Regions from separate parts of the Streptomyces sp. NPDC085481 genome, predicted to be linked through region 3. Evidence: riboswitches for the same ligand, from Rfam matches in the RefSeq annotation. Region 3 holds a riboswitch; each other region holds the start of a gene.
The links. A riboswitch is a leader RNA that binds a small molecule or an ion and turns the genes downstream of it on or off. The one in region 3 is predicted to bind cyclic di-AMP.

Region 1: it holds a riboswitch for cyclic di-AMP, as region 3 does, so the genes downstream of both, ACIGEZ_RS24855 (LysM peptidoglycan-binding domain-containing M23 family metallopeptidase) here and ACIGEZ_RS20595 (C40 family peptidase) in region 3, are expected to answer to the same signal.
Region 2: it holds a riboswitch for cyclic di-AMP, as region 3 does, so the genes downstream of both, ACIGEZ_RS29110 (transglycosylase SLT domain-containing protein) here and ACIGEZ_RS20595 (C40 family peptidase) in region 3, are expected to answer to the same signal.
Region 4: it holds a riboswitch for cyclic di-AMP, as region 3 does, so the genes downstream of both, ACIGEZ_RS31790 (M23 family metallopeptidase) here and ACIGEZ_RS20595 (C40 family peptidase) in region 3, are expected to answer to the same signal.

The regions. Positions count from the first base shown of each region.
Region 1 is NZ_JBITTJ010000012.1:256,297-263,164, reverse strand. Features, by position in the region: gene shc (squalene--hopene cyclase) at 1-114, shown strand, start outside; gene ACIGEZ_RS24885 (1-hydroxy-2-methyl-2-butenyl 4-diphosphate reductase) at 114-767, shown strand; gene hpnH (adenosyl-hopene transferase HpnH) at 775-1,797, shown strand; gene ACIGEZ_RS24875 (aspartate aminotransferase family protein) at 1,805-3,190, shown strand; gene ACIGEZ_RS24870 (helix-turn-helix domain-containing protein) at 3,277-3,981, shown strand; gene ACIGEZ_RS24865 (DUF6126 family protein) at 4,042-4,197, shown strand; gene ACIGEZ_RS24860 (tyrosine-protein phosphatase) at 4,220-5,017, opposite strand; cyclic di-AMP (ydaO/yuaA leader) riboswitch at 5,357-5,545, shown strand; gene ACIGEZ_RS24855 (LysM peptidoglycan-binding domain-containing M23 family metallopeptidase) at 5,550-6,530, shown strand; gene ACIGEZ_RS24850 (SGNH/GDSL hydrolase family protein) at 6,684-6,868, shown strand, end outside.
Region 2 is NZ_JBITTJ010000016.1:146,552-153,419, forward strand. Features, by position in the region: gene ACIGEZ_RS29100 (GMC oxidoreductase) at 1-611, opposite strand, end outside; gene ACIGEZ_RS29105 (alpha/beta hydrolase family protein) at 809-3,628, opposite strand; cyclic di-AMP (ydaO/yuaA leader) riboswitch at 4,028-4,179, shown strand; gene ACIGEZ_RS29110 (transglycosylase SLT domain-containing protein) at 4,184-5,014, shown strand; gene ACIGEZ_RS29115 (alpha/beta fold hydrolase) at 5,094-5,933, shown strand; gene ACIGEZ_RS29120 (cellulose binding domain-containing protein) at 5,943-6,868, opposite strand, start outside.
Region 3 is NZ_JBITTJ010000009.1:163,226-170,093, forward strand. Features, by position in the region: gene ACIGEZ_RS20570 (adenosylmethionine--8-amino-7-oxononanoate transaminase) at 1-1,123, opposite strand, end outside; gene bioB (biotin synthase BioB) at 1,116-2,354, opposite strand; gene ACIGEZ_RS20580 (8-amino-7-oxononanoate synthase) at 2,497-3,732, shown strand; gene ACIGEZ_RS20585 (hypothetical protein) at 3,762-4,373, shown strand; gene ACIGEZ_RS20590 (ATP-binding protein) at 4,577-5,008, shown strand; gene ACIGEZ_RS20595 (C40 family peptidase) at 5,114-5,590, opposite strand; cyclic di-AMP (ydaO/yuaA leader) riboswitch at 5,594-5,791, opposite strand; gene ACIGEZ_RS20600 (hypothetical protein) at 6,107-6,412, opposite strand; gene ACIGEZ_RS20605 (ATP-dependent Clp protease proteolytic subunit) at 6,420-6,868, opposite strand, start outside.
Region 4 is NZ_JBITTJ010000020.1:84,045-90,912, reverse strand. Features, by position in the region: gene ACIGEZ_RS31795 (aldo/keto reductase) at 1-221, opposite strand, end outside; gene ACIGEZ_RS31790 (M23 family metallopeptidase) at 290-1,384, opposite strand; cyclic di-AMP (ydaO/yuaA leader) riboswitch at 1,396-1,542, opposite strand; gene ACIGEZ_RS31785 (PP2C family protein-serine/threonine phosphatase) at 1,799-2,974, opposite strand; gene ACIGEZ_RS31780 (MFS transporter) at 3,037-4,278, opposite strand; gene ACIGEZ_RS31775 (PLP-dependent cysteine synthase family protein) at 4,275-5,300, opposite strand; gene ACIGEZ_RS31770 (hypothetical protein) at 5,393-5,788, opposite strand; gene ACIGEZ_RS31765 (MerR family transcriptional regulator) at 6,113-6,853, opposite strand.

The DNA of each region.
Region 1 (6,868 bases), on a different contig from region 3:
TTCCCCTGGGACTTCTCCATCAACTACCACCTCTACCGGCAGGTCTTCCCGCTCACGGCGCTTGGCCGCTACGTGAACGGGGAGCCCGTGCTGTACGGCCTGGAGGGCGGCTGATGGCCCGGGAGCAGGCCGCGGGAGCGGCCGTACCGCCGCTGCTGATCGCCTGCGCGCTCGGCATCGAGCAGCTCGCGCTGCGCAGCGGCGACCGGGGCGGGGCGCCCGCGCCCGTCACCGTGGTACGGACCCGGATGGGCCCGGCGCACGCGCGCAGGGCCGTCTCCCGGGCCCTGGAGAAGGAGCCCTGGCGGGACGCGGCCGTCATCGCCTCCGGCTTCTGCGCCGGCCTCGCGCCGGGGATGCACCCCGGCGACCTGATCGTCGCCGACGAGACCCGTGGCCCCGACGGGACCACGCCCTGCACCGGGACCGGGCTCCTGGCCGAGGCGCTCGTCCGGGCCGTACCCGGCCGCACGGTCCACACCGGGCCGCTGACCGGCTCCGACCACGTGGTGCGCGGCCCCGAGCGGGCCGCGCTGCGGGCCGGCGGGGCGATCGCCGTCGACATGGAGTCCGCCGCCACCCTCCGTACCGCCGTGGCCGCCGGACCCCGCCCGGTTGCGGCCGTACGAGTGGTCGTGGACGCTCCAGAACATGAACTGGTCCGGATCGGCACGGTGCGCGGTGGAATATCGGCTTTCCGCGTTCTTCGTGCCGTCCTTCCCGCATTCTTCGAATGGCACCGTTCTTTGCTGCTCCCCAGGAGGTGAGCGAGTTATGGCCATGCCGCTCCGTCAGTCCATCCGGGTCGGGACCTACCTCTTCGAACAGAAGCTCCGCAAGCGGGAGAAGTTCCCCCTCATCGTCGAGCTGGAGCCGTTGTTCGCCTGCAACCTCAAGTGCGAGGGCTGCGGCAAGATCCAGCACCCGGCGGGCGTGCTCAAGCAGCGCATGCCGGTCGCCCAGGCGGTCGGCGCCGTCCTGGAGTCCGGGGCGCCGATGGTCTCCATCGCCGGCGGCGAGCCGCTGATGCACCCTCAGATCGACGAGATCGTTCGTCAGTTGGTGGCCAAGCGGAAGTACGTCTTCCTGTGCACCAACGCCATGCTGCTGCGCAAGAAGCTCGACGAATTCACCCCCTCGCCGTACTTCGCCTTCGCCGTGCACATCGACGGGCTGCGCGAGCGGCACGACGAATCCGTCGCCAAGGAGGGCGTGTTCGACGAGGCGGTGGCCGCGATCAAGGAAGCCAAGCGGCGCGGCTTCCGGGTCACCACCAATTCGACCTTCTTCAACACCGACACCCCGCAGACCATCATCGAGGTGCTCAACTTCCTCAACGACGACCTCCAGGTCGACGAAATGATGATCTCGCCCGCCTACGCCTACGAAAAGGCCCCCGACCAGGAGCACTTCCTCGGCGTCGAGCAGACCAGGGAACTCTTCAAGAAGGCCTTCGCGGGCGGAAACCGGCGCCGCTGGCGGCTGAACCACTCGCCGCTCTTCCTCGATTTCCTGGAAGGCAAGGCCGATTTCCCGTGCACCGCGTGGGCGATCCCCAACTACTCCCTCTTCGGGTGGCAGCGCCCCTGCTATCTGATGAGCGACGGCTACGTCCCCACGTACCGCGAGCTCATCGAGGAGACGGACTGGGACAAGTACGGCCGCGGCAAGGACCCGCGCTGCGCCAACTGCATGGCGCACTGCGGCTACGAGCCCACCGCCGTCCTCGCCACCATGGGCTCGCTCAAGGAGTCGCTGCGCGCGGTCCGGGAGACCGTCTCCGGGAACAACGGGTGAGCGAGTCATGAAGGGCGAGTTCGACCTGCGGGCGCTGCTCGCCGAGCGCGGCGGCGAGCGTTACGAGCTGCACGCCCGCCACCTCAACCACCAGCTCCCGCGCATGCTCCACACCATCGGCTTCGACAAGGTCTACGAGCGGGCGGAGGGCGCCCACTTCTGGGACGCCGACGGCGCCGACTACCTCGACATGCTCGCCGGCTTCGGCGTCATGGGCCTCGGCCGGCACCACCCCGTCGTCCGCAAGGCCCTGCACGACGTCCTCGACGCCCAGCTCGCCGACCTCACCCGCTTCGACTGCCAGCCGCTGCCCGGACTCCTCGCCGAGCGGCTGCTGGCCCACAGCCCCCACCTCGACCGGGTCTTCTTCGGCAACAGCGGCACCGAGGCCGTGGAGACCGCGCTCAAATTCGCCCGGTACGCCACCGGCCGGCCGAGGGTCCTCTACTGCACCCACGCCTTCCACGGCCTCACCACCGGCTCCCTCTCCGTCAACGGAGAGAGCGGCTTCCGGGACGGCTTCGCCCCGCTGCTGCCCGACACGGCGATCGGGCTCGGCGACCTCGACGCCCTGGAACGGGAGCTGCGCAAGGGCGACGTGGCCGCCTTCGTCGTCGAACCCATCCAGGGCAAGGGCGTCCACGCCGCCCCGCCGGGCTTCCTGCGCGCCGCACAGGAGCTGCTCCACCGGCACGGCGCCCTTTTGATCGCCGACGAGGTGCAGACCGGCCTCGGCCGGACCGGCGACTTCTACGCGTACCAGCACGAGGACGGCGTCGAGCCGGATCTGGTCTGCGTCGCCAAGGCGCTCTCCGGCGGCTACGTGCCGGTCGGCGCCACCCTCGGCAAGGACTGGATCTTCAAGAAGGTCTACTCGTCGATGGACCGGGTCCTGGTCCACTCGGCCAGTTTCGGCTCGAACGCGCAGGCCATGGCGGCCGGGCTCGCCGTGCTCTCGGTGATGGAGTCCGAGGGGACGGTCGCCCACGTCCGCCGGATCGGCGACCTGCTCGCCTCCCGGCTGCGGGAGCTCGTACCGCGCTACGAGCTGCTGCACGAGATCAGGGGCCGCGGACTGATGATCGGCATCGAGTTCGGCCGCCCCTCCTCGCTGGGCCTGCGCAGCCGCTGGACGATGCTCCAGACGGCCCGCAAGGGCCTCTTCGCCCAGATGGTCGTGGTGCCGCTGCTGCAGCGGCACCGGATCCTGACACAGGTGTCGGGCGACCACCTGGAGGTGATCAAGCTGATCCCGCCGCTGATCATCGACGAGGAGGACGTGGACCGCTTCGTGACCGCCTTCACGGCGGTGATGGACGACGCCCACGGTGGCGGCGGCCTGATGTGGGACTTCGGGAAGACGCTGGTCAAGCAGGCCGTGGCGCAGCGCTGACCGGATCCGTACGCGCGGCCGCGCGCGGGTTTTGCCTCTGGGGCAAGAAACTTGCCCCAGAGGAAAGATCCTGGCGGAATGGAGGCATGGACCACCACCCCGGGGAGCAGTCCCCGGAACCAGCCCCGCCCGGTGACACGGGAGCGGTAGCCGCTTCCGGTGTCGAGGATGCTCCCGGTGCCGCTTCCGGTGCCGGGGATGTTTCCGGCGGCCTGCCGGACGTCGCCCCGCAGCTGCGCGGGCTGCGCCGCCGGCGCGGGCTCACCCTGGAGGCCGCGGCCCAGCGGGCCGGTCTCTCCCCGGCGCACCTTTCACGGCTGGAGACGGGCCGTCGGCAGCCCTCGCTGCCCATGCTGCTCGCCCTCGCCCGTACCTACGGTACGACCGTCTCCGAGCTGCTGGGCGAGGTGCCCCCGGAGCGTGACCCGGTGATCCGGGCCGGGCGGGCCGAGGCCGTCGAGGCCGACGGCTGGACCTACCGCCCCGCGGGCGGTGCCGGCCGTGCCATGCAGGCGCTGCGCGTCCATGTGCCGTACGCCACGAGCGCCGACATCGTGCGGGTCCATCCGGGGGAGGAGTGGATCCACGTCCTGGAGGGGCGGGTGCGGCTCGCGCTGGGAGACGCCGTACACGTCCTCGACCCGGGAGACGGTGCGCACTTCGACTCGCTCACCCCGCACCGCATCGGCGCCGCCACCCGCGGCGGCGCCGAGCTGCTGTTCGTCCACACGCTGATGCAGAGCCCCGTCGCCGAACTGTGCCTCGGCGGCGGGGCGCGGCACCGGCGCTGATCCTTCGCGCCGTTCCTTCGCCGCCCTTCCTTCGATGCCATTCCTTCGGAAAGGACCGACATGTCCGAGAAGTCCGCACCGGTCACCGGCGAAGAGCGCGGTGGCGGCAAGTTCCCCAAGGGGCTGGTGCTCCGCCTCTTCGCCTATCTGATCGCCGGACACCTCTTCGCCGGCTTCCTCTACCTGCTGTTCATGCTCGGCGGGCAGAACCAGTAGCCGCGAGGGGCGGTGGCCGGGACTACGCCTCGGCGAGCAGCCGGTCCCGCAGCTGCTCCCGGGTCTCCGGGGCGAGCCGCAGGCCCTCGACCAGGTAGGCGTCCACCGAGCCCCAGGTCTCCTCGATCGTCTCGAAGGCGGCCCGCAGATAGTCCACCCGTGCGTCGAAGAGCGGGCTCAGCAGCTCCATCACCTCGGGCGACATCCCGTCCGGGGCGGTGGAGCTGCGCTGCACCTTGTAGCGGCGGTGCGGCGCGTTCGACTTGAGGTAGTCCTCCTCGATCGCCTCGCGCTCCACGCCGACCGCGAGCAGCGAGATCGCGATCGCCAGGCCCGCCCGGTCCTTGCCGGCGGCGCAGTGCATCAGCGCGGGGACGCTGTCCTCGGCCATCGCGTGCAGGATGCGGCTGTGCTCCGCCGTCCGCTCGACAATCATCTTCTGGTACGAACCAGACATTCGGGCCGCTGCCTTGCCGTCCGCCAGGATCTCGCGAAGCTGCGGCAGGTCACCCGAATGCACCAGCTTCCAGAACTCCTTGCCGTCGGCCGGATCGTTGAGGGGTACGTTCACGTTCCGTACGCCCGGAAGCTCCACGTCCGGCCCCTCGACGCGCCGGTCGGCCTCGTTGCGGAAGTCGAAGACGGTGTGCAGGCCCAGCGTGGCCAGAAACGCGGCGTCCTCCGGCGTGGCGTGTGCCAGGTGGCCGCTGCGGAAGAGCCGCCCGGGGCGCACGGTCCGGCCGTCCGCCGTCGGCAGCCCGCCGAGGTCGCGGAAGTTGCGTACGCCGGTGAGCTCGGGCTCGGTCGTCGCTTGCGTCACGGATGCTCCTGGTCTCGAGATCGGTTCCTGGGGCAATCATCCAGGTGAGACGCCCTGCGCGCACCCCCTCGGGCGGGAATGAGAAAACTGTCCGAATTGAGGGTTTAGGGATAACGCGCCCTGGTTGCTGGGGAGATGGGATTCGGTGCGTGAGCAGCGTCATAACCGTGACGGACCGTGCCTGATCGTCTTTCCCAAATTCCCTCCTGGAAAGGGAAATCGAGGGGTCGTCATCCACGGAGGGTGACCGGAATTCCGGCCGAATTTCACGCATGCGAAGGGGTGGTGAAAACAGTGGCTTGTTCGCGCCTACCCCGCTCGTCTAGCGTCGCGCTCAATCCGGACGGACCGCCGAATCCTGCCACCGCCCGGAATCCGCACCCACCCGTGTAAGGCAGGAGCGGGGGACCCAGGTAGTACGCCGATCCCTCGATGAAGGACGGCTTTGGGGTGAAGTCGCGTCACCACGCGACCGGACATCTCCAGTCCGAACCCGACAGCTCACCTCGCAGGCGACGGAGAGGAATTCGCCATGCCCGCGAAGGGTAAGCACCGCCGTCCCAAGGTCAACCCGATCACCCGCGGGTTCGTCGCCGCCGGCACCGGTGGCGCCGTCGTTGCCCTGCCGCTCATCGGCGCGACCGGCGCGCACGCCGCCGAGAAGGCCGCCCCGGCCGTGACGCCCCAGCAGGCCGTCGCCGCCGCGGTTCCCGCCAAGGCCCCTGCCGCCGCCCCCGCCGCCGCCTCGAAGACGTACTCCGTCGTCCGCGGCGACTACCTGTCCAAGATCGCCGCCGAGCACCACCTCGCGGGCGGCTGGCAGAAGCTCTACCGCGACAACCGCCAGGTCGTCGGCGACAACCCCTCGCTGATCCTCCCGGGCATGAAGCTCACCCTCGGCGCCAAGAACACCGCCAAGGGCGACCACGCGCCGAAGGCCGCCGCCCCGGAGCGCGCCTCCAAGAGCTCAGCCGACACCTCGCGCGCCTCCCGCGGCAGCGAGCGTCCGGCCGCCGCGGCAGCCACCTCGGCGGACTCGTCGGCGCCCTCTTCTTCCTCCTCCTCTTCCTCCTCCTCGTCGTCCTCGGCCGGTGCGGCCTCCTCCTCCGGCTGGGTCGCCCCCGTCGCCGGCGGCGGCATCTCGACCCCGTACCGGGCCGCCGGTGCGATGTGGTCCTCCGGCTACCACACCGGTGTCGACTTCATCGCCTCCTCCGGCACCACCGTCCGTGCCGTCGGCGCCGGCACCGTCTACTCCGCCGGCTGGAGCGGCGCGTACGGCAACGAGGTCGTCATCCAGCACGCCGACGGCAGCTACTCGCAGTACGCCCACCTCTCCTCGCTGTCCGTCTCCGCCGGCCAGTCCGTGAGCGGCGGGCAGCAGATCGGCCTGTCCGGTTCGACGGGCAACTCCACCGGCCCGCACCTGCACTTCGAGATCCGCACCGGACCGAGCTACGGCTCCGACGTCGATCCGCTGGCCTACCTGCGCCAGCACGGCGTCAGCATCTGACACCCGCTTCACCGCGGAGGGCCCGGCACCTGTGTGCCGGGCCCTCCGGCGTATTCCGGCTTGGTGCAATCTTTATCGGTGGCATATGTCACCCGGCGTCAACCCCTCCTTACGGTCGCGTAGGTCACACCCGTAAGGGAAAGATGTGCTCCCGTGGCAGACGATTCGAGATCAAGAGACAAGAACGCATTCGGGTCGTACGCGGCGATCGGTGACAGCTTCACCGAGGGCGTCGGAGACCCCGGGCCCGACGGGACCTACGTCGGATGGGCGGACCGGTTCGCGGTCCTGCTCGCCGACCAGCTGCCGGAGCACGACGAGTTCCGCTACGCGAACCT
Region 2 (6,868 bases), on a different contig from region 3:
GTCAGGCGGCAGGTCTCACGGGGCAGGCCGTGGATGTTGCCGTACGCCGGCTCGGGGAGGGGCGCGCCGGGGACGGGCTCCTCGCCGGGCGCGGAGGCGAACGACACGGCGAGCGGCGGCCGGGACACGTGCAGGCCCAGCAGGTCCGCGGCCTCCCGCATGGCGGCGGTCTTCGGCGTGTCGTCATAGGGGTACGGCGTGGCGCCGAGCATCCGCTCGACCTGGTCGTAGTGCGGATCGAGGTCCGCGCGGCCGATCGGCCAGTTCTCGTACCCCCCGCCGGGCAGCGGCGATTCGCGCACGAACCACTTCTCGTCCTTGCGCAGCAACACGTTGGCGTAGATCAGCGATCCGCCGCCCAGGCCGCTGGAGACGATGCCTTCGAGACCTCGGAAGGACCAGATGTCGAACAGCCCGTGCAGGCCCTCGCTGGGGTCCCAGAAGTTGCGGGCCATCCCGGCGGGCGTCCGGGGGAAGCTGCCGGGAGGGTACGGCTTGCCGCGCTCCAGGACCACGACGGACCGACCGCCCCCGGCGAGCCGGTACGCGGCGACGGAGCCGCCGAAGCCCGAGCCGACCACGACGACATCGACTTCCTGCTCGTTCGTCATCGGCGATCCCCTTACGGGCGACGGTGACATACCGCCCCGGAAAGGACGCTAGGGTCCGCCGCGCCGGTGCACCATGCGGACGGTGCGTCCGGGGGACACGACGGGGCGGTCACCGGCCCCCGGCAGGGTCCGGAGACCACCCCGTCCGGCGTGAGGTGACGCGGACGGACACGTCACCTCACGGCCACGGACTCACCTCACGGCGCGTCGCTCACCGTGCCGGCGAACTCCGGCCCCCGGACGGGCTCCCACGCCTCGTCGTAGGTGGTCAGCACGGCCCGCAGCGATTCCTTCGGCTCGCCGACCCCGTCCTTGGCGATGGGGATGCTCACCTCCGTACGCGTCCGACCGGCGGGGATGACGACCCCCACGCCGCCCTCCAGCGCCTGGGACACCGGCAGGGGAGGATCCGGCACGTTGCCGACGTGCTCTTCCAGCCACTTCGGGTCGATGTCCGCGGTGGACAGCTCCGTGCCCCCGGTCACCGGGAGGAACTCGATCGCGCCGTAGATCTCGGCGTCGGCGGGCCCGGACAGCGTCACCCGCCAGGTCAGGGCCCCGCCCTCGGTCACGTCGGCCGCGACCGGCGTGACGCCGACCCTGGGCATGGGGTCGTCGTTCTTCGCGGTGACCCCGCCGCGGTGCGCACCGACCACGGTGCCGCGCACCGCCTTGACGAAGGCGTCCTGTGCCCTGTCGTAGCCGAACCGGGTGTTGCCCGCGACCTCGACCGGCAGGACGATGTCATGGCGTCCCGGACGCACCGTGACCAAGCGGGACGTGACCTCGTCGGTGCCCGGCTTGGGGACGAACAGGCGGACCTGGCCGCTGCCCTTTCCGGAGACCCGCACCGGAATGCGGTAGGTCCGGACACCGGAGTTCCCCTCCTTGACCGTCAGGCGGCCGATGTCCACGCGGGTCAGCGCGGCCGGGCTCACCGCCGGCGTCCCGGGGCGCCAGCCCCACGCGTCGATGAGCCACGCGCGGCCGGACCGGCTGCGCGGGGTCAGTTCGAGGGCGGTGACCTTCTTGAGGTTCAGTCCGGCGCGGGCGGCGGCGGACAGCGGTACGCGGATCTCCCGCCCCCAGTACGAGGCGGTCCGTTCGCTGCCCGGCAGTCCGTCGACGCGGGTACGGCCCAGCTGCGCGCGGCGGCCCGACGCGTCGGTGACCGCGATGTCCAGCTCCGTGCCCGCGCTGTTGGGCGGGACGATCAGTCGCAGAGCGAGGGCTTCGGAGCCGGCCAGGGAGACCGGCCTCGCCGAGCGCACCGCGACCGGTGCCCCCGGGTTCGACCACTGCATCGCGACGGCGTCGCGGCCCGGCTCGGAGGGGGCCTCCCAGTACGCGAAGTGCGGGGAGGTGCCGCCCTCTTCGGGGTTCAGGCAGGCGCGGGCGGCGTCCGTGTCGACCTGGGCGCAGATCCGGGCGCCGCGGCCCGACACCGTGACCGAGGAGCCCGGCAGGAACGCCGCCGTGCGGTTCGCTCCGACGGCGTCGGTGAGGACCCGGGCCGGGTCGGCCGAGGGCGCGCGGCGGCCGGAGCCGTCGAGGAGCGGACGGACCCGGTCGTCACCGCCGACGAACAGCCGGGCCGCCGCGGCGATGTAGGTGGCGCCCGCGGTCTGCTGCTGAGGGGCGGTCAGGCGGGTCTTCGTGCCGGGGGAGCAGACCGGGTCGGGGGTGTCGTCGGACGAGAAGTCGTCGAAGGCGGGCGCCTTCGCCTGTCCCGGCGTCCACTCGCTGTTGAAGAAGTTGTGGTTGGCGCCGACCACGTAGACCGCGCTGTGCAGGGCGGAGCCTCGGCTGACGCCGCGTGTGCCGTCGGCGTAGACCTGGCCCTGGAGGTCGGAGACGTCGCCGTCGCAGCCCGGCAGCAGGGTCGCGGAGGGCACGTCGGGGACCGGGTTCTGGCCGAAGACGGTGGGCCCGATCAGGACGTTGCCGCGGATCTTCCACCGTACGGGGCCCCGGTAGCCGTCCTGGTCGGCGGGCGGTGCGTAGAGGCTGTCGAGGGCGGCGCGGTTGACGCCCTCGCCGCCGCGGGAGTGGCCGACGAGCAGGACCCGGGAGAGGTCCGCGGGCGCCACCTTGCGTACGGCGGCCGGGGCGGCCTTGCGGTACGCGGACCAGTCGGCCCAGCGGGCCAGGTGCAGTCGCACCAGGGAGGAACGGGCCTGGGCGCCGCCGTCGTCGGCGAGGTAGTCCTGGCCGTTGATGCCGTTGGCGGATATGGACAGCGTCACGTAACCCTGGGAGGCCAGGAGCTGCTGGGCGCTCAGGTACCCCTGATGGCTCGGTATGGGCTTCATGCCGGCCGGGCAGGGCCACGCGCCGTTGGAGTCCTCGGTCCCGGGTGTGTAGCAGGTGCCGTGGCGGCCGTGCAGGAAGAGGGCCACCGGCCGCCTCCCGGGCGCGTCGGTCGGTCCCACGACCGTGGCGCGCATCTCCACGGGATGGGCGAAGCCGGGCAACGACACGGACTTCAGGTCGTATTCACCGCTGACGGTGCGGTAGCGGCCGGGCACTCCGGGGTCGACCGGGTTCGCCGGAAGCGGCGTCTCCTGCCGCGTGCCGGGGGCGAGGGGGCGGTGCCGGGGGGAGCGGGCGGTGGCCCCTTCCGTCGCGTCGATCCGCCGGCCGCCGGCCGTCACGCGCAGCTCCGAGCCCTTCTCGATCCGGACGTCGCCCAGGGGCAACCGGAAGGAGCGGCCGTCCTGTTGGGCCACCGGATGGCCGAGCAGCCGGTCGCCGTCACGGAATTCGACCCGGGCGTCGCCCATGGGCACGGGGTCGGACGACGTCCAGACCAACTGCCTGCCGGCACCGGTTCCGATGACCCGCCAGCCCTCGGGGAGCCCGGTGTTCCCGAGCCGGCTTCCGGGGGAGGCCGTCGACGGCGATTCCGGTGACGGCTGTGACGGCTGCGACGGCTGCGCGTAGGCCAGTGCGGGGGACGCGGTGGCCAGTGCGAGTAACGCCGCGGCGGTGGTGACGCCGCGTGTGACACGTATCAAAACGGTCTTCCTCTCTCTCGCTTCGGGAGGACGGAGACCGCTGCGTCCGGGTTGCCTCATCCGGCGCGAACAATGCGACAGCGGATTGCTAAATGCGGATAAAGGTAAGGATGTCCGCTTCATCACCTTCGAGGGGGAAATTCAAAGAAAAGGCATTAGGTTCCCGGAATCAGTGATGTGAGTCACGGCGGAACGGGCCCGGTCGGCGCCGGCGCGACACCAAGTGTGCAGTGGCGGAGAAGAGTTGGCGGTCGCGGTGAAAGGTCAAAGGAAAGATCCTTTCCCTTTCTGTCGGAGATCAATTCGCGTTCATGAATTCCGACCTTGTTCTCGATGTTTGTTTTCGCTTACGGTCACCCCGTCATCCGGACGGAACGCCGAATCCTGCCGCCGCCCGGAAAACCGCACTCACCACACTTCCGGCAGGAGCGGGGGACCCAGGTTCGCCGCCGTCCCGGTCTCCGGGGCGACTCGGGGTGAAGCCGCGCACCGCGGCCGGGCATCTCCTGCCCGAACCCGACAGCTCACCTCGCAGGCGAAGGAGAGGAACTCGCCATGCGTGGAAACGGGAAGCACCGCCGCCCCAAGAACGCCCCGCTCGCTCGCGGCCTGGCCGCCGTCGGCATCACCGGCAGCGCCGCACTCGCCCTGCCGCTGATCGCCTCGACCAGCGCTGGTGCGGCCACCCCGCAGGAAATTCACTCCGTCGCAGTCGAAAAGGCGACGGTCGTCACGGCGGCAAAGAAGGCCGGCCTGGTGCGCTATTCCGTGGTCGCCGGCGACTCACTTTCCAAGATCGCCCAGAAGCACTCCGTGAGCGGCGGCTGGAAGAAGCTCTACAAGGACAACCGCGCCGCCGTGGGTGCCGACCCCGGTCTCATCCGCCCCGGTCTGAAGCTCACGATCGACACCAGGGCCGCCTCGCGTCCGGCAGCCGCGGGTGCCGCGGCGGCCGCCCGCCCGGCCGCGTCGGTCAAGGCCGCGTCGGTCAAGGCCGCGTCGGTCAAGCCGGCGGCCGTCCAGGCGACCGCGGCCCAGGCCGCCGCTCCGGCGAAGGCCTCATACCCGGACAATCTGGACGGATGGATCCGCGAGTCCCTCGACATCATGGCCCAGTACGGCATCCCGGGCTCGTACGACGGCATCCACCGCAACATCATGCGCGAGTCCTCGGGCAACCCGCTGGCCATCAACAACTGGGACTCCAACGCCGTCGCCGGCACCCCCTCCAAGGGCCTCCTCCAGGTGATCGACCCCACCTTCCAGGCCTACCACGTCACCGGCACCGCCAACGACCCCTACGACCCGGTCGCGAACATCACCGCCGCCTGCAACTACGCGGCCGACCGCTACGGCTCGATCGACAACGTCAACGGCGCCTACTGAGCCGGGAGCCGCCGTAGTGCCTCCACCTGACCGACGGCCCGGCTTCCGGGCACCATGGGACAGGAGAGGAGTCGCGACGATGGCTGAGCGCACGGTGGAGACGGGCGGCATCACGCTGTGCACCGAGTCCTTCGGTGACCGGTCGGATCCGCCCGTCCTGCTCATCGCGGGCCTCGGCGCGTCGATGCTCTGGTGGGAGGACGGCTTCTGCCGGATGCTCGCCGAGGGCGGCCGCTTCGTGATCCGTTACGACCACCGCGACACCGGCCGGTCGGTCACCTACCAACCGGGCCGTCCCGGATACACCGGCGCGGACCTGGTCGGTGACGCCGCCCGCGTGCTCGACGCCTACGAGATCCCGGCCGCGCACGTCGTGGGCGTCTCGGCCGGCGGGGCGCTCGCGCAGCTGCTCGCGCTGGACCACGCCGGTCGCGTCCTGTCACTCGTCCTGATCAGCACGTCCTCCGCCGTGCCCGGCGACCGCGCGCTTCCTCCGCCGACCGAGGAGTTCCTGCGCTTCGTCTCGACGGCGCGCGTCGACTGGTCCGACGCCGACTCGGTGATCGACTACACGGTCGCCTACGCGCGCGTGCTCGCGGGAGGCCGCCGCCCGTTCGACGAGACCGCCGCCCGTGGCCTGGTCCGCCGCGACGTCGAGCGCGCGCACGACTTCGCGGCGGCCCGCAACCACGACGCGCTCCCGGACGGCGAGCACGCGCCGGGACCCCTCTCCGCGATCGCCGTGCCCACCCTGGTGCTCCACGGGACGGCCGATCCGATGTTCCCGCTCCCGCACGGCGAGGCGCTCGCGGAACGGATCCCCGGGGGACGGCTCGTGGCACTGCCGGACGCCGGTCACGGGGTCGACCGGGCCGACTGGGCGACGGTCGTCCCGGCGATCCTCGCGCACACCGCCTAGGGTCCGCCCCTAGGGCACCGGTACCTCGTCCACGAACGACGTGCCGGCGGTCCGGTACGCGGCGATCTTCGCGGCCACCTGAGCAGGGGTGAGCACCTGGTCCTTGACGTGCAGGACGTAGTCGACCTGCTGGTCGTAGGCGCGCGGGGTGGTGGAGGGCTGGCCGGCGAGGTCGATGAGCCACTGGTTGAAGTTGATCGACATCGGCCGCTCCGGGAGGTAGGCGGCGCCGTGGGTGCCGAAGACCTGGCCGTCGATGGAGTAGGTGATCGCGTCGTCGTCGATGGTCACGACCAGGTCGTGCCAGCCGGCGAAGCTCCGGCGGCTCTCGCTGTGCTGGTTGACCGCCTGCCAGGGGTCGGGGGCGTAGGTCTCCCACGAGGTCGTGTAGAGGATGTTCGCCGGCTCGCCCCAGCCTCCGTTGGGCAGGTACTCGAAGTCGTACTCGGCGTAGTCGTCGGCCATCGGGGCCTTCAGGTCGTTGATCGTGAAGAAGGTCTGCACGACGCGGTCGCCGTCGGGGCCGGACTTCGGGGCGTCGGAGAACCTGACCCGGGCGGCGTACGTGCCGTTCCTGAACTTCATGGACCTGGTGAGGACCTCGGTCTGCCGGGTGGACTCGCCGGTGCCGGCCGTGGAGGTCTCCAGGTTCATCACCGTGCTGCCGCCCTGGGCGCTGAACGTGACCTTGGACGGGTCCCATGTCGCGCCGGGCACGCCCGGGCCGCCGGAGTCGGAGCGGACGCTCCAGCCGTGGGCGGACAGGGCGGGGTCGGTGTGCGAGGTGTAGGTGAAGTCGTCGAACAGGGTCTGGCCGCCGCCGGGCGGGTCGGTCGGGTCCGTGGGCGGGTCGGTGGGCTCGGTCGGGCCGTTGCCCTCGGGCGCCACGCCCCACACGGTGGTGCCGGCGACCTGGGCGGTGACCCTGGTCCAGT
Region 3 (6,868 bases):
CGTGGTCGAGCTGGACGACCCCGATCGCGCCGAGCACCCGGACGTCGCGGACACCAGGGACCGCGGACACGGGTGCGAGCCCCTCGCGGAGTCCGGCCTCGATGCGCTTGACCTCGACCTGCCAGTCCTGCCCGAGCAGCAGATCGATCGAGGCGAGCGCGACCGAGCAGGCGAGCGGGTTGCCCATGAACGTCGGGCCATGGGCGAGGACGGGGACCTCGCCCTGCGAGATCCCGTCCGCCACCCGCCCGGAGCACAGCGTCGCCGCCAGCGACAGGTAGCCTCCGGTCAGGGCCTTCCCCACGCACATCACATCGGGCGAGACCCCGGCGTGGTCGGCGGCGAACAACGCCCCCGTACGCCCGAACCCGGTGGCGATCTCGTCGAAGACGAGCAGCACGTCGTGCGCGTCGCACGCCTCCCGCAGCACCCGCAGGTACTCGGGCGAGTGGAAGCGCATACCGCCCGCGCCCTGCACCACCGGCTCCACGATCACCGCGGCCAGCTCGTCCGCGTGCCGGCCGATGGTCTCGCGCAGCAGCTCGGCGTACGACTCCTCGTACGCGACCGGCGGCGCGTCCACGAAGACCTGCCGCTGCAGGACCCCGGACCACAACTGGTGCATCCCGCCGTCGGGGTCGCACACCGACATCGGCTGCCAGGTGTCCCCGTGGTAGCCGCCCCGCCAGGTGAGCAGCCGGTGCTTGCCGGGCCGGCCGACCGAGCGCCAGTACTGCAGGCACATCTTGGCGGCGACCTCGACGGCGACGGACCCGGAGTCGCTGAGGAAGACGTGCCGGAGCGGCTCGGGCGTGATCTCCACGAGCCGCGCGGCGAGCCGGACGGCGGGCTCGTGGGTGAGCCCGCCGAACATCACATGGCTCATCCGGTCGAGCTGGCCGCGCGCCGCCTCGTTGAGCACCGGGTGGTTGTAGCCGTGGATGGCCGACCACCAGGAGGACATGCCGTCGACCAACTCGTCCTGCCCGTCGACCGACTCGGCCAGCCGGAGCCGTACCCCGGACGCGGACGCGACGACCAGCGGATCGACACGGCCCGGCATGGGCCCGTACGGGTGCCAGACGTGCGCCCGGTCCAGGGCGAGGAGCTCGTCGTTACGCATTCGGCGCGAGATCCGTCCCGGCGCCCCGGCGGCGCACTGCCACGAGGTCCGTACGGGCGTCCGCGGTCGCCGCGGGCACCTCCGCGGCGGCACCGCCACAAGGCCCGCACCCGCCACCGGCCTCGGCATGCGACCCGCACCCGCCACCGGCGCCCGCGTGCGACCCGCACCCGCCACCGGCCTCGGCAGGCGACCCGCATCCGCCACCGGCCGCGGCGAGCGCGTCGGCCCGGTGCGCGGGCAGCGTGGTCGTCCCCGCCCCCTCCACCTCGAAGCCCGCGTCCGCGATCATCTCCAGGTCGGCGTGCCCGGCCTGCCCCTCGCTGGTGAGGTAGTCGCCGAGGAAGATCGAGTTGGCGATGTGCAGCGCGAGCGGCTGCATCGTGCGCAGGTGGACCTCACGCCCGCCCGCGATGCGGACCTCGACGTCCGGGCAGACGAACCGCACCATCGCGAGGATCCGCAGGCAGCGCTGCGGGGTGAGGTTCCACTCCTTCGCGAGCGGCGTGCCCTCGAAGGGGATCAGGAAGTTCACCGGCACGGAGTCCGAGTCGAGCTCGCGCAGCGCGTAGACGACGTCGACGAGGTCCTCGTCGCTCTCGCCCATGCCGGCGATGAGACCCGAGCAGGCCGACAGACCGGCGGCGTGCGCCTTCTGCACGGTGTCCACCCGGTCCTGGTACGTGTGGGTGGTGGTGATCTCGCCGTACGTCCCCTCGGACGTGTTCAGGTTGTGGTTGTACGCGTCGGCGCCGGCCGCCCGCAGCCGCTCGGCCTGGCCGTCGGAGAGCAGACCGAGACAGGCGCAGACCTCCACGCCCTCGTTCTGCTCCTTGATGGCCTCGATGGTCTTGCCGACCCGGTCGACGTCCCGGTCCGTCGGACCCCGGCCGCTCGCCACCAGGCAGACCCGCTTCGCGCCGCCCGCGACGCCGGCGGCGGCCGCGGCGGAGGCCTCGTCCGGCTTGAGCCAGGTGTACTTGAGGATCCCGGCGGTCGAACCGAGCCGCTGCGAACAGTACGAGCAGTCCTCGGGGCACAGGCCCGACTTCAGATTGACCAGGTAGTTCAGCTTCACCCGCCGTCCGAACCACTGACGGCGGACCTTGCCGGCCGCAGCCACCACATCGAGCAGGTCGTCGTCGGAGGTCGCCAGCACGGCGAGCGCTTCTTCACGGGTCGGCGACTCGCGCCGCAGCCCCTTCTCCACCAGCGTGTTCAGCAGGTCCATAAGCGCTGATCCTCGCCTACCGCACACCCCGCGGCCAAGGAGGATCCGAACAAACGACGCCATTGGAGGTGTGTGTATGGCCACACCCTGACCTCGGCCCGGGCCGGTTAGGGTCTGTGCGCTGCCTACAAAAGGATCTGCCATGCCGTCGTACGCCGAGGACCTGCCGGGGGACCTGCACGAGGACCCGTACGGGGACCCGCAGGACAGGACGGCGGGGCCGGACCCGCGCCGGGCCGCGTTCGGCTGGACCGAGGCCGCCGCACGGCAGCGCGCGGCGGCGGGCCTCGTGCGGACGCTGCGGCCCCGGACGGCCGAGTCCGGCCTGCTCGACCTCGCGGGCAACGACTACCTCGGACTCACCCGCCGCCCGGAGATCACCGAGGCGGCGGCCGAAGCGGCGCGGCGCTGGGGCGCGGGCTCCACCGGATCGCGGCTCGTCACCGGCTCGACCCGGCTGCACGCCCGGCTGGAGAGCGAACTCGCCGCGTTCTGCGGCTTCGAGGCCGCCCTGGTCTTCTCCTCCGGCTACACGGCGAACCTGGCCGCGCTGACCGCGCTCTCGGCCCGGGACGGGCTGATCGTCTCCGACGCCGGCAACCACGCCTCCATCGTGGACGGCTGTCGGCTCGCGCGCGCCGAGACGGCCGTGGTGCCGCACGCCGACCCCGAGGCCGTCGCCAAGACCCTCTCCGCCCACCCGGACCGCCGGGCCCTCGTCGTCAGCGACTCCGTCTTCTCCGTGGACGGCGACCGGGCCCCGCTCACCGCCCTCGCCGAGACCTGCCGGGCGTACGGCGCGGGCCTGGTCGTCGACGACGCCCACGGATTCGGCGTCCTCGGCGACGGCGGACGCGGCGCGCTGCACGAGGCGGGGCTCGCGGGTGACCCGGACGTGGTCGCCACGCTCACCCTGTCCAAGTCCCTCGGCAGCCAGGGCGGCGCGGTCCTCGGCCCGGACCGGGTGATCGAGCACCTGGTCAACGCCGCCCGTACCTTCATCTTCGACACCGGCCTGGCCCCCGCCGCCGCGGGCGGGGCGCTCGCGAGCCTGCGGCTGATCGCCGCCGAGCCGGCGCTCGCCGCCCGGGCCCGTACGGTCGCCACGACCCTCCACCGGCTGCTCACCGAGGCCGGCCTCACCGCCGTACGGCCCGACGCCGCCGTGGTCTCGGTCCGCGCCCCCGGCCCGAGCGAGGCGCTCCGGTGGGCCGCCGACTGCCGTGAACTCGGCCTCGGCGTCGGCTGCTTCCGCCCCCCGTCGGTCCCCGACGGCGTCTCGAGGCTCCGCCTGACCGCCCGCGCCGACCTGACGGACGCGCAGATCGAGCAGGCCGTGGCGACGATCGTGCGGACGGCGCCGGAGGGCGCGGCCTGACTGTCAGTGGTGCTCGCTAAGTTGAGGGCATGAGTTCTTCGCTGAGCGTGTACCTGCTCGACCCCAAGGCCGCCCACGACCTCGTCGGTTCGCGCGACGACCAGCTGCTCCAGGTCATCCGCGACTCCTTCGCCGCCGACCTCGCCTCGGCCGACGACTGGTTCTCCTCGGAGATCGCGGACGGCGCGCCCACGGCGTACGAGGCGCTGCGCGCGGTGGTGTACGGCGGCCCGTTCGACGCGCAGCGTCAGTACGCCTTCCAGTACGGCTACGCCTACAAGCGGCTGTGCTCGCTGACCGGGTCCTTCCTGGACAACTCGTGCTTCTCGCCGTTCCGCGGGGACTGGCTGGAGATGGTGGACGAGGGGCTGCGGGCGCTGCGGATCACGGCGGTGTCGGTGGCGGAGTTCGGCTACTACGGGGGCATGCCCGACGTGGTGCCGACCTACGACCTGCCGCGCTGCGGCGAGTGGACGCACGAGCAGTGCCTGGCGGCGCTCGAGCAGTTCGAGCAGACCAAGAAGGACGGCCACGCACCGCCGCTCGACTCCGAGGTCGTGGACGCCGTCATGGACGTCATGGGCTGGCTGCGGCACGTGGAGTCGCGCCCCGGGTTCGGGGTCGTCGGCTTCGTGTCGTAAGGCGCCTCGCAAGGCGCCTCGGAAGCCGTTTCGTAAGGCGCCTTGCCAGGGCCGATCCGGTCGCCCGTAGCGGAGTTCACCGCTTCGGGCGACAGATATCCGGATATCTTGGTGGATCGCTGCCCACGGCGGCAGCATCGGTGGCACTCTGACGCGAAGCGCAATCCGGGGCCGGGCCCCGGTGGGAAAGGGACAGCGTCGCGATGGCAGACCACCAGGAAGCAACACTCACGCTGCCGAGCGATCCCGCCTCGGTCTCCGCCGCCCGGAGATACGTCGCCGACGTCCTCGTCTCCTGGGGGCTCGAGGGCGACACCGACACCGCGGACGCGGTCCGACTGATCGTCTCCGAACTGGCGACCAACGCCGTCCAGCACACCTTCGGCCAGTCTCCCACCTTCACGGTCGACATCCGCCTGGAGTGCGACGCACTGCTCCACATCGGCGTCACGGACAGCCACCCCCGCTGGCCGCAGCGCCTCCCGGCCGCGGTCCAGCAGGACAACGGCCGCGGCATGGTCATCATCCGCTCCCTGACGGCCGGGGCGGGCGGCCGGCTCGCGGTCACGCCCACGGCGGAGGGCGGCAAGACGGTCTGGATCAACCTGCCCTGGACGGCCGTGCTCCCCGGCTGAGCGGGCCCGGCCGAGCGGGCGGCGGGAGGAGGGGGCCGGCGGCGCCACCGGGCGCCCCCTCCCGCACCGTGCGTCAGCGGGACGGCGGATCAGCGGGACGGCGAATCAGCGGACCCGGCCGTAAGAGACCTTCGAGCTCCAGATCTTGTCCAGCTTCACCCATGAACCGGTCTTCGGCGAGTGCCAGATCCTGTTGTTACCCGCGTAGATCCCGACGTGGTACACCCTTCCGCCGGAGTGGAAGAAGACCAGGTCCCCCTTCTGCCGGCCGGAAGCCGAGACGTGCCGGGTCTTGTTGTACTGCTGCTGCGCCGTGCGGGGCAGCGACTTGCCCGCCTTCTTGTACGAGTAGACCGTGAGGCCCGAGCAGTCGAAACGGGTCGGGCCGGAGGCGCCGTACTTGTAGGGCGATCCCTTCTTCGAGGCGGCGACGTTCAGCGCCTTGTTGGCGTAGGACGTCGCTGCCTGGGCCTCCGGTGCCGCTCCTGGGGCGAGCAGCGTGCCGCCGACGGCGGCGAGGGTGAGAGCCGAGACGGCTCCGGCCCGGGACAGCAGGGACGGGACATGCATCTGCGCAGTCATGCGCAACCCTTCGTCAGCCGCCTGTGAAGGATGACCTGTCGGGTTCGGGCAGGCGAAGATGCCCGGCCGCGGCTGCGGCTTCACCCCGAGGAACGTCCGCACTGCGCGCACGTCCCGTGTTGCTCGGGTCCTCCACTCCTGCCGATCCACTCCTGTCGACCAGACGTCCGGAACGGCGGCAGGACTCGGCGTCCGCCCGGACCGCCCCGCCTCGGGTGGCGGGGGCTTGTCGTCGACAGGGATCTTGACTCACACCATGGGCGAAATCCGAGTTGAAACGGCGATATGTGAGGCTCCTCACGACTGATCCATACGGGTGGACAGTCGGCTTTCTCGATCTTCAGAGGTTTGCCCGACGAGCTCCGTACCAGGCGTGGAACGCCCCATTCCGCCAGATGCGTACACCTGTTGCGCAACTTGCCTGAGCCCTCTGTCGATGCATCGAATACGCCGAACGGGGGAGCGATTCTGCGGCCGCGTTGCCCCGGGTGGACCTGGACACGACACGCGCAACTGTCAACTCGCCGACTCCCCGGGCACGGTGACCCGCCCGGCCCTCCGCTCCCCGTCCAACACCCGCAGCGCACGGGCCAATGTCTCCGCGTGGACCTCGCTCTCGCCCCGCATATGCATGAGTGTCAGGGCCTCGCGCAGGGCCGTCGCCCGCCCCACCAGCGCTTGGGCGGCCCGAAGTGCCCCATAGGTATGCGAGGACCTGGATGGATTGATTCTGCCCAGGAGGTCGACGACTTCGAGGTAGGCGTCGACGAACTCACCCTCGGCGCGCGTCAGCGCGGGCAGCTGCGGCAGCTCCGGGACCACGGCGGGCTCACTCCTCCCCGGTACCGGTGGACGCGTGGCGGGTCTTCAGGACGTGGTCCACCAGGCCGTAGGCGCGGGCGGCGGCCGCGTCGAGCACCGTGGTCCGGTCGATGTCGGCGTCGGTCCGCTCGGGGCTCTGCCCGGTGTGCTCGGCGAGCAGCCTGACCACCAGCTCGCGCTGGCGCAGCAATTCCCGGGCCTGGATGTCCAGATCGCTCGGCTGGCCCTGCAACGGCTCGTCGAGCGTGGGCTGCTGAAGCACGATCCGGGCCCCGGGCAGCGCGAGTCGCCGGCCCGGCGAGCCGGCCGCGAGCAGCACCGCGGCGGGGCCGACGGCCTGGCCGAGGCAGGTGGTCTCCACATCGCAGGAGACCGTGCGGATCGTGTCGTGGATCGAGGTCATGGCGCTGATCGAACCCCCGGGGGAGTTGATGTAGAGGCTGATCAGCTGCTCGG
Region 4 (6,868 bases), on a different contig from region 3:
AGCCAGCGGCCGATGACGGTCTCGGACTCGCCGCCCTGGTTGCCCTCGACCCAGGAGGAGTAGGTGTCGGCGGTGTCGACGAAGTTGCCGCCGGCAGCGGCGTAGGCGTCGAGGACGGCGAAGGACTGCGCCTCGTCGGCGGTCCAGCCGAAGACGTTGCCACCGAGGGCGAGCGGGAAGACGTGCAGGTCGGAGGCGCCCAGCTTGCGGAGAGAGGTCATGGGAGGGACCAACCTCCACGCCGCCCCGCCTATTCCGGCCGCGGGGGACGACCCCCCGCGACGCGGAATCAGACGCTCAGGCCCTTGGACCCCAGCCAGTCCGCCGGGTCGATGCCCGAGCCGCCGGGGGTGTGGACCTCCAGGTGGAGGTGGGGGCCGGTGACGTTGCCGGTGGCGCCGACGCGGCCGATGGTGTCGCCGGTGCCGACCGACTGGCCCACGCCGACCGTCATCGAGGACAGGTGGCAGTACCAGACCTCGGTGCCGTCCTCGAGCTCCAGGACGATGCGGTAGCCGTACGCGCCGGACCAGCCCGCCGACTTCACGGTGGCGCCGTGGACCGCCTTGACCGGGGTGCCGGTGGGGGCGGCGAAGTCCAGGCCGGTGTGGTGGCCGGAGGACCACATGGAGCCGGCCTCGCCGTAGGTCGAGGTGATCGTGTACGAGGAGGTGGGCAGCGAGTAGCCGGCGGCGAGCTTGGCCAGGCGCTCGGCCTCGGCCTTCGCCGCCGCCTCCGCCTCGGCCTTCTTCTTCGCCTCCGCGGCCGCCTTCGCCGCCGCTTCGGCCTTGGCCTCGGCCTCCGCCGCCGCCTTCTCGGCGGCCGCCTTCTGCGCCGCCTCCTTCTCCGCCGTGTCCGCGGCGGCCTGCTGCTGCTCGGCCTGCTGGAGGATGCGGGCGCGCAGCGCCTCGCCGGCGTCGGTCCGGGTCTGCTCCTGCGTGCCGGCCTGCGCGGCGTCGCCGCCGGCCGGGGCGTCCGCGGGGACGGCGTAGGTGAGCGCGGTGAGCGGCTGCGGGTTGTTCTTCGCCGCGTCGCCCTTCGCGGCGGCGCCGTCCTCGTGACCGGAGCCGATCAGCTCGCCGACGCCCGGCAGTTCGGAGGCGTCCGGGAGGTCGAGGTCCGGCAGGGCTATCGAGACGGGGGGCTTCTCCTGGGCGGTGGCCAGGCCGCCCGCGCCGACGGCGGCGATGACGCCGACACCGAGGACGGTGGAGGAACGCGCGAAGTTGGAGCGCTGCTTGACGACCCGGTGACGGCCGCCGGAGCGGCTCTGGGCCCGCAGGGTGTCCTCGGTGGGGTTCCACTCCTCCCCGTCCGCGCCCGTGGCGCCGGGGGCGCCGAAGTAGTCGAAGGAGGCTTGGGGACCGGGGGTGTTGGACGCCACGAAGGCGCTCTCCTTTCCTTCCTTCTCGCCTACCGGGTTAGCTGACGGGTTCGGAGCAGGAAGGTCTCCTACGGGTGGGTCGCACGGGTGCGACGTTGCCCGATTCACCCCAAGTGGTGGTTCCCCGGTTCCCTTTCGGGATTCGGCGCGCGCGCACGGTGCCGTCTCTTGCGACGGCTGGGACGACCGCGCTGCGTTATCGAACGTTAATAGACACGGCCACCCGATTCCAAGCTGTCCCGAGTGATCATTCACTGAATTGGGAGAAAATGGTCCGACTTGACCCCCCTTCAGAAAAGGGTCAGGGGCAAACCCCCGATCTGACGTTACGTCAATTGTTATCGGAGCGACACCCTTCGACTACGTCACGTCACCGCCCTCGGACCTCACCACCCGCACGTCACCACCCGCACGTCACCGCCCCCCGGCGGGCGGCACCATCGGCATCGTCCGCCGCCGCACGGGCTGCCCCACCGCCGGACGGCTCACCGCGAGCAGCGCCATGTCGTCCGTCGCACCCCCGCCCGTGTGCCGGCGCACATCCGCCACCAACGCGTCGAGCAGCTCCTCGGGCCCCGGGAAGATCCGCCCCGCGAGCCGCGCCGCCGGATCGTAGAAGACCCCCCGCGCGTCCCGCGCCTCCGAGAGCCCGTCCGTGTAGAACAGCAGCGTCGCGCCCGGCGGGTACGCGGCCTCGTCGGCCCGGTCCGGCCACACCGCCAGCTCCCCCATCCCCAGCGGCAGCGCCGCCTCGCTCGGCCGCAGCTGCGCCAGGGCCCCGTCCCCGTACAGCAGCAGCGGCTCCGGATGCCCGCGGTTGACCACCCGTACGGACCCGTCGCCGCGCGGGATCTCGGCGAGCACGGCCGTGGTGAACCCCTCGAACGCGTCCAGATCGTCCCGCCGGGTGCCCTCGCGGGCCAGCGCCCGCTCGAGCCGCTGCGCCACGCCCTCCAGCGTCGGCTCCTGCTCGGCCGCCTCACGGAAGGCGCCGATGACCACCGCCACCGCCTCCACCGCCTCAAGACCCTTGCCGCGGACGTCGCCGACCACGAGCCGCACCCCGTGCGGGGTGTCCTGCACCGCGAACAGGTCGCCGCCGATGAACGCGTCGGCCTGCGCCGCCTCGTACCGCGCCGCGATCTGGAGCCCGCCGATCCGCTCCGCGGGCGCCGGGAGCACCGCCTTCTGCGCCGTCGCCGCGATCACCCGCGCCGACGCGAGCCGCTCGCCACTGCGCCGCACCACCCGGTTGATCAGCAGCGCGAGGGCCGAGACCGTGACGACGGTCAGGGTCTCGGTGAGCGCCGGGATCTCGTCGGCCGTTCCGTTGTAGACGTGCAGACCGACGCTGGCGAGGATGGCGGCGATGCCGGTGAGCAGCGTCGTCAGGGTGGAGAAGAACGGGGCCGCGATCAGCGGGGCCGCCGAGAACATCGGCGCCGCCGTGTACGTGGCCGGGGTCGCCAGGTCGAAGACGATCCCGCCCACGATCACCAGCGGGGGCAGCGCGCGCAGGAAGCGCCGGGCGACCGGGTACGGGCCCCGGCCCTCGCCGCCGGGCCCGCGCCGCACCGCTGCTCGCGCCACCTGTGCTCTCCCGCCTGGACGTGCCCGGCCGCGGACCGGCCCGCACCCCCCTCAGGGTGGGGTCAGGCCGGGCGGGACGGCGACTCCTCCTCGGCCGGTTGGCGTACGGCGAGCCGCCCGCCCCGCGCGAGCGCCGCCATGGCCGCCGCGCACCCGAGGCCGACGGCGCACAGCACCAGCCAGGGCGCCGCCGACCAGCCGGTCACGTCGAGCAGGGCGCCCGTGCCCAGGTTCCCGACGGTGATGCCGATCCCGCAGACCGTGTTGTAGAGCCCGTAGTGGGTGGCGACCCAGCGGCCCTCGGACAGGGCGACGACGGTGTCCATCTCGTACGGGTAGAGGACGGCGTTCGCGACCGCCAGGACCGCCGCGCACAGCAGCAGCCCCGCCAGGGACCGCCCCAGCGCCGCCGGCACCAGGAACGCGGCCCCCATCAGGCCGAGCCCGAGCACCAGGCACCGCTCACGGGAGAGCCGCGCCGAGCACCAGGCGGTGATCCGCAGCTGCCCGGCGAGCGCCACCAGCGCCGACACCACGAACAGGGCCGTCGTCGCCGCCGTGCCGTCCGCGGCCAGCGGCAGCGCCAGGTAGACCTGGAAGGACAGCACGTACGAGCCGGTCATCGCCAGCGAGAACAGCCAGAAGACCCGGTTCGCGAGCACCGTGCGGAACTGCCCCCGCTCCCCTGCCTCCCGGGTCGCCCCGGCGGCCCGCCGCACCGGCAGATGCCGCAGCTGTACGAGGGTGAGCGCGGCGAACAGCACCGCCGCCACCACGCACGTCAGCCGGAACGACACCCCGGTCAGCGCCACCCCCACCAGCGGCCCCAGCAGGATCCCCGCCTGGTAGTACGTGTTGAACAGCGCGAACGCCTCCACGCGCCGCTCCCCAGCCTCGGCCGCCAGACAGGCCCGCACGGCCGGGTTGAACAGCGCCCCCGCCAGGCCCGTGGCGAGCGAGGCGGCGATCAGCATCGGCAGCGACTGGGCGAAGGCGAGCGCCCCGAAGCCGACGGTCCGCAGCGCGCACCCGGCCACGATCAGCGGCTTGAAGCCCAGCCGGTCGGCGAGCGCCCCGCCGACCAGGAACATGCCCTGCTGGGAGAGGTTCCGGGCGCCGAGGACGAGCCCGACAGCCCAGGCCGCCATGCCGAGCCCGTCGGCCAGATGGGCGGCCAGGTACGGCATCAGCATGTAGAAGCCGAGGTTGATGGTGAGCTGGTTCAGGAAGAGCAGCCGTACGGCCGGGTCGAAGCCGCGGCTCCGCTTCCAGATGCCTCCCTTGGAGGCCGTCACCGTGGTCACTTCGCCCTCTCCATCGCCCGGCGGGTCCAGCCGCTGACGGTGTCCTCGGAGACGTACGCCGCGGGCTCCTCGCGCACGGGGCCGTCGAGCAGCCCGTGCGCGGCGCAGAACTCGTCGTTGAAGACGGTGTCGAAGTAGCGGTGCGGCCCGTCGGGGAAGACGGCCGCGATCCGGGTGCCGCGCGGCCGGGTGCGGGCCAGCCAGCCGGCGACGAGCGCGACCGCGCCGACGCTCCAGCCGCCGGTCGCGAACTGCCGGGCCGCGAGGCGGCGGGCCGCCCGTACCGCGTCGGCCGGACCCACCCAGTGGATCTCGTCGAAGGCGCCGTGGTCGACGTTGCCCGGGTGGATGGAGGAGCCGAGCCCGCGCATCAGGCGCTCGCCGGCCGGGAGGCCGAAGACGGTGGAGCCGACCGAGTCGACCCCGACGAGTTCGAGGGCGGGGCTGGTGCCGGCGCGCAGCGCGCGGGCGATACCGGCCGAGTGGCCGCCGGTGCCGACCGCGCAGACCAGCACGTCGATCCGGTCCAGCTGTCCGGAGAGCTCGGCGGCGAGCCCGCCGTACGCCTGCGGGTTGTCGGGGTTCCCGTACTGGTTGGGCCACCAGGCCCCGTCCAGGGCGAGCAGCAGCTCGGCGACCCGGTCCATGCGTGCCTGCTGCCAGCCGCCGTGCGGGCTCGGCTCGGGTACGACGTGGACCTGGGCGCCGTGCGCGGTGAGCATCCGCTCGACGATCGGTTCGAGGCCCGGATCGGTGACGACATGGACGGGGTGGCCGTGCAGGATCCCGGCGAGCGCGAGCCCGAGGCCGAGGGTGCCGGAGGTCGACTCGACGATCGGGGCGCCCGGCCGCAGCTCACCGCGGCGGCGGGCCTGCTCGACCATGTGGAGGGCGGCACGGTCCTTGATGCCGCCGAAGTTGAAGCCTTCGAGCTTGGCCCAGTAGCCGTCGTCCATCCAGAGCACGGGGGTGTTGCCGACGGTCTGTCCGGAGACGGAGAGGAGATGGGCGGGGTGCGTCATGGGGGTGCGTCCCTAGGGGGTGAGGTGCGCATGCGCGGCCGGCGCATGCGGACGTGCGGAAGGGGCCGGGGTCGTCGTGTGCTCGACCCGGCTCAGTTCCGGTCCACTCCGAGGGCGATCAGCAGCCGGCCCGGCGCGGGGCCGGGGCCCGCCCGGCCGCGGACGCAGCGCGTGTGCGGGGCCTCGGGGAACACCTCGTCGTACGCGAGGAGGACGGCGCCCCCGGCCGACGGGGCCGAGAGCTGCGTGCCCGCGGACTGCACGGGCAGATGGGCGTCGAAGGACCAGCTCTCCCCCGGCCGCTCGCAGCCGTGCGGCAGCGCGGGGGCGGAGGCGGTGATCCCGGCGGGGCCGCCGGCGAGGGGCACGGAGTGCCCGTGCGCGCCGTGGCAGACGCCCGCGACCAGCGCGACGAGCGCGAACAGCAGCAGGACGGCGGGCGCCCGCCGTCCTGCCTGCCGCAGCCCCGTCACGCTTCGGTCACTCATGGTGTCCGCGACGCTACGCGGCGCGTGCGCGGGGGTGCAAAGGGACAGGCGCGGTTTTGGCCACCGTTTACTTCGGGACCTTTACTTCGGGACCTTTGCTTCGGGTGTTGCCCCGGGACCCCTGCTTCGGGACCCCTGCTTCGGCCCCTCCGATCCGGCCCCTCCGATCCGGCCCCTCCGATCCGGACCCTCCGATCCGGACCCTCCGATCCGGACCCTTCGAACCGGACCCTCCGAACCGGCCCTCCGAACCGGGCCTCCGAACCGGGCCTCCGAACCGGGCCCGCCAATCCGGGCCCCTGCCCCAGGGCCTTGCCTCGCGAGCTACAGGTTGCGCTCGGCGAAGACGGTCATCGCGTCGCGCACCAGCACGGCCGCCCCCTCCCCGTGCTGGTCGTAGTTCTTGGCGAAGCGCGGGTCGTCGACGTACATCTGCCCGAGCCCGATCACGTACTCCTTGGTCGGCGTCGAGGTGGTGGACAGCCACGCGTACTGCCGCCGGGCGATCGCCTGCACCTCGTCGCTGTCGGGCCCGAGTCCCTCGCGGGCGGCCCGCCCGAAGTCGCGGGCGATGCCGGCCTGCTCCGCCATGAACGCCTTCTTCTCGGCGTCGCTCAGCGAACGCCACCAGCGGTCGCCCTCCTGGTAGGCGTCGCGGCCCCAGCGCTCGGTGACCTCCTCCTCGTACTTCGTGTGGTCGAAACCGTCGAACATCTCGTCGGCCATCAGTTCTTCTCCTCTCTCGGTCTTGTGGAGAGTGGTCCGCACGGCCTCGATCTGCCGCCCGATGCGCTCGCGCTCCTGTTCCAGGAGGGCCAGATGCGTGCGCAGGGCGGCCGACGTGTCCCGCTGGCCTTCGAGGACCTCGGCGATGGCGGGCAGGGAGAGCCCGAGCTCGCGCAGCAGCAGGATCCGCTGTAGCCGCACGAGTGCCGCCTGGTCGTAGTACCGGTAACCGTTCGCGCCGATCCGGCTCGGCTCCAGCAGCCCCAGCTCGCCGTAGTGGCGCAGCGTGCGGCTGGTGGTGCCGGCCTTTCTGGCGATCTCCTGGATCGACCACTCCATACCGAGAACGCTAAA